DNA from 2 places in the Undibacterium sp. GrIS 1.2 genome. Region 1 is predicted to be linked to the other one. Evidence: predicted binding sites of a transcription regulator. Region 1 holds the regulator's gene; the other holds the start of a gene.
The links. Region 1 encodes sigma-54, which starts transcription at its own class of promoters, with help from an activator protein. Its sites were predicted from a motif close to TGGCANGNAANCTGCTTT; they were not measured.

Region 1 (4,192 bases):
GACAATGTTCAGGTAGTAAGGCCTGAGAGTGATACTACAAAATACATGCAGTTAAATACCGATTATCTATTGTTGTTACCCGATCTGAATACGATGAAAACAGATCATCCCGTGACCTTGTATTCACAAAATTCAGAAACACATGCAGTTGGAATGACGGCGAATAATGAGACACAAGAGACTCAGTTACTAAGTCAGGTTCACATGCATTTTACTAAGCCAGGTGCGAAGTCAGGCACGAAGCAAAAAACATCTAATTAATCAAAATGGAGAGCAAGTAATGAGCTTCCACAATAAACAATCCAAGCATCTGATCGGCGGCTTTTTATGTGCTGTCAGTGCAGTAGTTTTACATTCGGCGGCATTTGCTGAAAAAGCGGATGCCGATAAGCCGACAGAAATTACCGCAGATCATTCTATTTCCGAAGGGAAGAAAAACGTATCTACCATCACGGGGAATGTCGTTTTGACCCGAGGTACCTTGTTAGTCAAAGCCGAGCGCGCTGTCGTGACAACCGCACAAGATGGAACGCAGAGTGCTGTTCTCTATGCTGTTGCGGGCGGCAAAGTATTTTTCCGTCAAAAGCGTGACGGCGGTCCAGACTTATGGGTAGAAGGTGTAGCAGACCGGGTCGAATATGACACCAGGACAGAATTAGTAAAATTTATTTCTAAGGCTGACGTGAAATATCTTGAAGGTAAAACCGTCACACAGGAACAGCAGGGCGACTTTTTATCCTACGACAGTCTTAGCGATGTATTCGTGGCGACTAATAATACGTCTGGAAAATCTGTTGACGGTGGCGGACGTGTGACGTTAATTTTGGCTCCAAAATCCGACAAAAAAGTCAAAGAATAAGATGAGTACATTATTAGTTAAGGGTTTGCAAAAGCGCTATGGCGCGCGGCAAGTCGTCCGTGACGTGTCGTTGGAAGTAAAGAGCGGTGAAGTGGTCGGTTTGCTAGGTCCGAACGGCGCTGGCAAGACTACATCGTTTTATATGATTGTTGGACTGGTACCCTCTGATGCCGGTGAGATCAATATTGATGGTGTTGATATCTCGCGCTTACCCATACACAAACGTGCAACCTTGGGCTTATCTTATTTGCCGCAAGAGGCCTCGGTATTTCGTAAGCTGTCTGTAGAAGACAATATCCGTGCAGTTCTTGAATTACAAAAAGATGAAAACGATCAATTTCTGAGTAAAAAGAAAATTGAAAAACGTTTAGACACCTTGCTGGCCGAATTGCAGATTGACGGCATTCGTGAAAATCAGGCTTTATCCTTGTCGGGTGGTGAACGTCGCAGGGTAGAGATCGCCAGAGCATTGGCAACCAATCCTCGTTTCGTGTTGTTGGATGAGCCTTTTGCAGGCGTCGATCCGATTGCCGTCATTGAGATCCAACGGATTGTGCGCTTCCTTAAAAACCGGGGTATCGGCGTTCTGATCACAGATCACAATGTACGCGAAACTCTTGGCATTTGTGACCATGCCTACATCATTAATCAGGGCGCTGTGTTGGCGACTGGTAAGCCAGACGATATCATTAAAGACGAATCGGTTCGCCGAGTTTATCTGGGAGAGCATTTCCGCATGTAGCGGGAAGCCATACGATGATGAAGCAAAGCCTGCAACTCCGCACGTCCCAGCATTTGGCCTTAACGCCCCAATTGCAGCAATCGATACGTTTGCTGCAATTGTCCACGCTGGAGCTACATCAAGAGTTAGAAAATCTACTTTCCGACAATCCCATGTTGGAGCGGGTAGATGATCCTATGGATAATGCAGTGCGCTTGCTGGCCGACGGCGCCATCAGTGCGACTACGAATAATTCTGAAACTGAATTCGCCGCGCCAGAAATGAATGGCGATGCAGCTACTGCAAGTGCCAGTACTGAAAATGCCGAGCTTAGCGAAGTCGCTGCCTCTGCCGATAGCACCAGCGCGAATGAAGAAGAGTGGAGCTTTGATGATGTTCCTCAAGGCAGCAAATCGTCAGAAGAAGATGACGGACGTCCGCAGTTAGAAGCAGCACAAACTAGCCTCAGAGATCACTTGTTGGAGCAGATGCGATTGAACATTCGCGAGCCCCGTGATCGTGCTCTGATTGAGCTGATGATTGATGCCTTGGATACCAATGGCTATTTGATGGAAACGCTTGAAGAAATTCATGCCAGCTTGCCATTGGAATTATGTGTTGAGCCGGAAGAATTATCCTTTGCGCTGAACATGTTGCAGAACTTTGACCCTAGCGGTGTCGGTGCCAGAAATGTATCCGAATGTCTGGCCTTGCAGATTAAACGTTTTCCTAAAATTCCTTTTGTGACGCGTCGGCTGGCGCAAAAAATTGTTGAGAGCCACATCACTTTATTCGCTCAAAGAGATTTTAATAAGTTGAAGAAAATCCTTAATTGTGATGACGAGGATTTACGCGAAGCGCAAGTGGTTATTCGTCAATGTAACCCCAAACCGGGTGCTGAATTTGCCGTGGCGGCTTCAGATTATGTCGTGCCGGATGTGATAGTCAGAAAGACAGTGAACGGCTGGCAAGTATTACTCAATCAAGATGTGATGCCAAAGCTACGTGTTAATAGTATGTACGCCAGCATCATGAAGCAAAATCGGGGTGACGGTACGCTAGGTTCCCAATTGCAAGAGGCGCGCTGGCTAATCAAAAATATGCGGCAACGCTTTGATACGATTTTGCGGGTTTCACAAGCGATAGTTGAAAGACAACGTAATTTTTTCACGCACGGTGCCGTTGCAATGCGACCACTTGTGTTGCGCGAAATTGCTGATACACTGGGTTTACACGAGAGCACTATTTCTCGTGTAACGACGCAAAAATACATGCTGACCCCGCATGGTATGTTTGAGTTGAAATATTTCTTCGGTAGCCATGTCGCGACGGAAGCAGGGGGGGAAGCATCATCCACCGCGATACGTGCACTCATCAAGCAGTTGATAGGAGCAGAAGACCAGAAAATCCCACTCTCTGACAGCAAGATTGCAGACATGCTGGGAGAACAAGGCATGGTAATTGCGCGACGCACAGTCGCCAAATATCGCGAGGCCTTGAAAATCCCGCCAGTAAGCCTGCGCAAATCTTTGTAACTTGTTCTTGAAATATCCTCGTGTGTTGCTATATATAATTTAGCTCAATAAATAATTTAAGTATTAGTCTGCCAATTCATCGTCTGATTAAATTTACATTAATTGAGTTAAGACAAAATGTTTGTAACAAGTAAGATTACCAAGGAGCGTAGTATGAATCTCACCATCAGTGGACATCACCTCGAAGTAACTCCTGCAATTCGTGAACATGTGCAAAATAAGCTTGAACGTATCAGGCGGCATTTCGATCAAGTAATTGATATCGCCGTCATCCTGACCGTGGACAAGCTCAAAGAAAAGGAAAAACGCCATAAAGCAGACATTAATCTGCACATCAGTGGCAAAGATATTCATGTTGAAAGCCTGGCACAAGATCTCTACGCCGCCATCGACACTCTCATCGACAAACTGGACCGACAAGTCATTAAACATAAAGACAAAATCCAAAATCATCAACATGACGCGATCAAACACATACCCGATCCGACGCCAGTGTAAGCAGATGACTTAGTCGCTTTTTCGATTAGAAAATAGCAAAAAAGGACGCAATCCGGCGTCCTTTTTTTGTTTACGTAACACTTGATTTTTTTGCGAAGATTATGCGCTGATATAAATATACTCCCATATTATTTTTATAAATATGGCTTATTGTCCAGTAATTACATGGACAACTAAAATATACCTGGGGAGAGTATTTATATTGGGTACTGGAGAAATAAGCGACACTCGTAGCTATTCATTTCTTTAAGCCGCACAGATTAGCTTGTACGCATTTAAATTTAACCTCAATACCCTAAAGTTTTTCCGTCGGGATTGCGCGGATCTGAATAACCATCAAATCCCTGATTGCTCATTTGTATCGTTTGTGTGCGCCCCATAGTCGGTGACAATCTCAGATGCTGACCTTTTTGCTCCAGTATGTTTAAGGTATCGATAGTGATCCCTTTTTCTACGCGCAATTGATCTGGCATCCATTGATGATGAATGCGAGGCGCAATGCTGGCTTCGGCAATATTCATATCATGGTCAATCACATTCATAATAATTTGCAAACTGGTGGTGATAATCCGGCTACCC
Region 2 (4,192 bases), on a different contig from region 1:
ATGGGTGGCTTTTTGATGATCGGTATGCTGGTCGCTTTTGTGGCAAGTCTGGGCGCAATTTTCTTCCAAATCCCCGCATTGTCATTAACGATTTCTGCTGCGATGGTATTGCTGATGTCTGGCATGATTTTATTTGAAACTAGCAACATCATTCGTGGTGGCGAAACCAATTACATCATGGCTACAGTCAGCTTATACGTCACGATCCTTAACCTGTTCCTAAGTCTGTTGCAATTGTTGGGTTTTATAGATAAAGAATAAAGTTTAGCTGGGGTGCGCATATTGCAAAAAACATCTTGCATAAAACCGTGTGCCCCAGCCAAACGTCACTCTGTATAGACCACACATAACCTATACCACTTCTTCTACCAAACCGGTTTAATAGGAAATTCAATGATTCACAGTATCGCCCAACCTTGGATGTGGGCAGTTTTTATTGCTTTCGTCTTGGGCATGCTTGTACTCGACGTAGTTGCCCTGGGCGGTTCGCGTTCACATAAAGTTAGCGTAAAAGAAGCTGCTATCTGGTCAGCCGTCTGGGTCAGCCTGGCCTTACTGTTTGACTTTGGCCTATGGATGTATTTGACGGACACTTTCGGACGCGCTGTAGCAGATGCTAAAGCGATGGAATTTTTGGCAGGTTACGTTATTGAAAAATCCTTGTCCGTCGATAACGTATTCGTCTTTCTGCTGATTTTTGGTCACTTTGCTGTACCGCTGCAATATCAGCGCAAAGTCTTGTTATACGGCGTATTGGGTGCCATCGTCATGCGCATCGCGATGATCCTGGCTGGCACTTGGGTCGTCACACAATTTGCCTGGGTACTGTATTTGTTCGGTGTATTTTTGCTGGTTACGGGTTTCCGTATGTTAGTCGCAGCAGAAAAAGAACCCGATCTAAACGCAAACCCTGTCCTGCGCTTTTTGAAGAAATGGATCCCATTTACTGAGGACTTCCGTAAAGAAAAGTTCAGCGTAGTAGAAAACGGTAAGCGCGTTTTTACTCCATTACTGTTAGTCCTGATTTTAATCGAAGTATCCGACGTGATCTTTGCAGTTGATTCAATTCCAGCAATTTTTGCAGTTACTACCGATCCGTTTATCGTATTTACGTCTAATATTTTTGCGATTATGGGCCTGCGTGCACTGTATTTCTTGTTGGCAGATATGGCGAATCGCTTCCACTTATTAAAATTTGGTCTCGCCTTTGTGTTGATGTTCGTCGGTATAAAAATGCTCATCGTAGAATGGATGCACATACCAACAGCTATCTCGTTATTGGTTATCGGCAGCATTCTGGCAAGTTCTATTGTAGCCAGCCTAGTTGCCACTCGCAGCAAAAACTAGTTTTACTTGTATCGATCCCTTTTGGGCGCATTACCGATTTTGGTGGTGCGCTCTTTTTTTATCTAGAGTTCCTTAGTCGAGCGACGACAAGTATGAAGTTATCGCTGCAATGTTTATACTCAAATCAAGACGAGATTATTCATTTGAATGTGGCATACCGCGGTATTTCTACGACGTAATAACGGTCTGATAGAAAATCTAGGTTTAATTAAACCGCTCTTCTCAGAAAATATAGACACAAAAAAACCCACGATTTACATCGTGGGTTTTTTAATTTTAGCCAACTAACTACAATCAGCTTAACGCAGCTTAAATTACTTAATACGAATTATGATTTACGACGACGCATAAAACTCAAACCTGCCAGACCCAATCCAAGCAATGCGAGTGACGCTGGCTCAGGCACATTACCAGGAACATCTTCAATTGGCTTGCCACCGATAGTAATGCCATCAAATGCCAAACCTGTTTGATAAGCAGTATCAACGTAATTAGCAGTACCAAATTCCAGATAATAATTACCTGCCGCTGCGACGTTATAAGTCGAAGATACCCAACCAGTGTAACCACAACCATTGCTGTAGCAAGTACCACTGCTGCTACCCAAAGGCGCCCAAGAAGGTGCACCAGGAACAATTGTCACTACGCCTGGATTAATCGTTGCTGCAATACCTGGCATACCAAATCCTGGAACACTATTGCCGTTTGGTGTAGTTCTCGCCGTGAAAAGCAAAGCGATCTGGTTCAAGGAAGAGTCTAACAAACGAGCCCAAGCATAATCAGAAAAACCAGCGCCATCAGAAGTGATGAAGTCAAAACTGAAATTCAATGCGTCACCAGCATTAGATGAAAACAAAGTACTGCGCAATGTAGAACCGTTAGTGCTAGAAGCACCAACTGCCGCCAATACATTTCCAGATACCCCACCGTTAGTAGAAACCCAGCCGTATTTGCTGCTGCCAACTGGCGACAAACCAACTACGCCATTTGCACCGGAAGTACCGCAACCACCAGTGCATACCCAGCCTGATGGCAGACCACCGTCAAATATCGCAGCAGATGCATTACCTGCGACAGCAGCAGCGCCAAGAGTCAATGCTATTGCCAAACTCAATTTTTTTACAGATTTTTTTAAAATGTTCATTTTTTCCTCACATGTTATTGATGATTATGGTTGAAGCTGATCGTCAATAAAGCACTTATCATGCCAAATTGGAATCAAGCATTAAATTCTTTTAAATTCAATCACTTATAATAATATTTCTTGCAATAAAAACTATTAATTCCGGTGTACGTAATATTTATCGACAAAAAATTGACGCTCAAGAATCAAAATGATGGCTCTGACATCCACTTTATTAAAATCGTATTAGCAAGTAACAAAAATGCATAAGGGAAACAAGCCAATCCTGCTCCAGACTAAATTTGTCACACTCTCTTTATCGTATAATCTTTAACTTGCGCCGATTTGATACTCAGATTGCGGGCGCGTAATAAGTGCAGCTAAAAGGAACGCCCGGTCCCGCCTGCATTTTTTGTATGAGCTGATCGGGTTTTTTGTTTCATTAAGAGCATCTTCCATGACTACCGCAAAATCCACTCCCGCTACGAATCTCAACGCAAGTGCAACGACAGCTGTCAGCACAGAAGCACGTCTGCGCGCATTGTTGAAAGAACGCATTCTGATTTTAGATGGTGCGATGGGGACGATGATTCAGCAATACAAATTGACTGAGGCGGATTATCGTGGCGAACGCTTTAAGGACTTCAAGGGTCCGGAAGGTGTCAGAGAATTATTTGTCAAAGGCAATAACGAATTATTGTCACTAACACAGCCGCATATTATTCAAGAAATTCACGAGCAATATCTCGCTGCGGGTGCCGATCTGATCGAGACCAATACCTTCGGCTCTACCACTGTCGCACAAGATGATTACCACATGGCTCATCTGGCCTACGAGATGAACGTTGCAGCTGCAAAAATTGCCCGTGCCGCTTGCGATAAATATTCAACCGCAGACAAGCCACGTTTTGTCGCTGGCGCCCTCGGCCCCACCCCCAAGACAGCATCCATCTCGCCTGATGTGAATGACCCTGCAGCACGTAATGTGACCTTTGATCAATTGGTTGCGGCCTACCTGGAACAAACCCGTGGTCTGGTCGCGGGTGGCGCAGATGTGCTACTGGTCGAAACTATTTTTGATACCTTAAATTGCAAAGCCGCTTTATTTGCGATTGATCAGTATTTTGAAGAATCTGGTATACGCTTGCCGATCATGATTTCTGGCACCGTCACCGACGCATCAGGTCGTATTTTGTCCGGTCAAACCGTGCCAGCGTTTTGGAATTCAGTGCGCCATGCCAAGCCTTTAACGATAGGTTTGAACTGCGCATTAGGTGCGACCTTAATGCGCCCTTACGCCGAAGAGCTCTCTAAGATTGCAGACACTTTTGTGTGTATTTATCCCAACGCCGGTCTGCCCAATCCTATGAGTGACACCGGCTTTGACGAGCTACCTGCTGACACTTCTGCATTGCTAAAGGAATTTGCCGAGAGTGGATTCATCAATATTGCTGGTGGCTGCTGCGGTACGACACCGCCACATATTAAAGCGATTGCAGAGTTGCTTAAGCCGATCACTCCGCGTCAAATTCCAGCAATTACCAACTGCATGCGGCTATCTGGTCTGGAACCATTTACGATTGATCAGGATTCTCTGTTCGTCAACGTAGGTGAGCGCACCAACGTCACCGGATCAAAAGCATTTGCACGTCTAATTCTGAACGAACAGTACGACGAAGCCTTGGCGGTAGCGCGCCAACAAGTAGAAAACGGCGCGCAGGT

Region 2: a site for sigma-54 is predicted at 2,540-2,557, ahead of AAKU61_RS15715 (NF038132 family protein). Genes of this name have one in related genera too.

Annotation. Positions count from the first base shown of each region.
Region 1 covers NZ_JBEONP010000005.1:62,480-66,671, reverse strand. Annotated here, with positions in the region: gene lptC (LPS export ABC transporter periplasmic protein LptC) at 1-261, shown strand, start outside; gene lptA (lipopolysaccharide transport periplasmic protein LptA) at 281-859, shown strand; gene lptB (LPS export ABC transporter ATP-binding protein) at 861-1,601, shown strand; gene AAKU61_RS03390 (RNA polymerase factor sigma-54) at 1,619-3,115, shown strand; gene hpf (ribosome hibernation-promoting factor, HPF/YfiA family) at 3,269-3,613, shown strand; gene ggt (gamma-glutamyltransferase) at 3,901-4,192, opposite strand, start outside.
Region 2 covers NZ_JBEONP010000038.1:13,238-17,429, forward strand. Annotated here, with positions in the region: gene AAKU61_RS15705 (Bax inhibitor-1/YccA family protein) at 1-261, shown strand, start outside; gene AAKU61_RS15710 (TerC family protein) at 394-1,347, shown strand; gene AAKU61_RS15715 (NF038132 family protein) at 1,676-2,491, opposite strand; gene metH (methionine synthase) at 2,928-4,192, shown strand, end outside.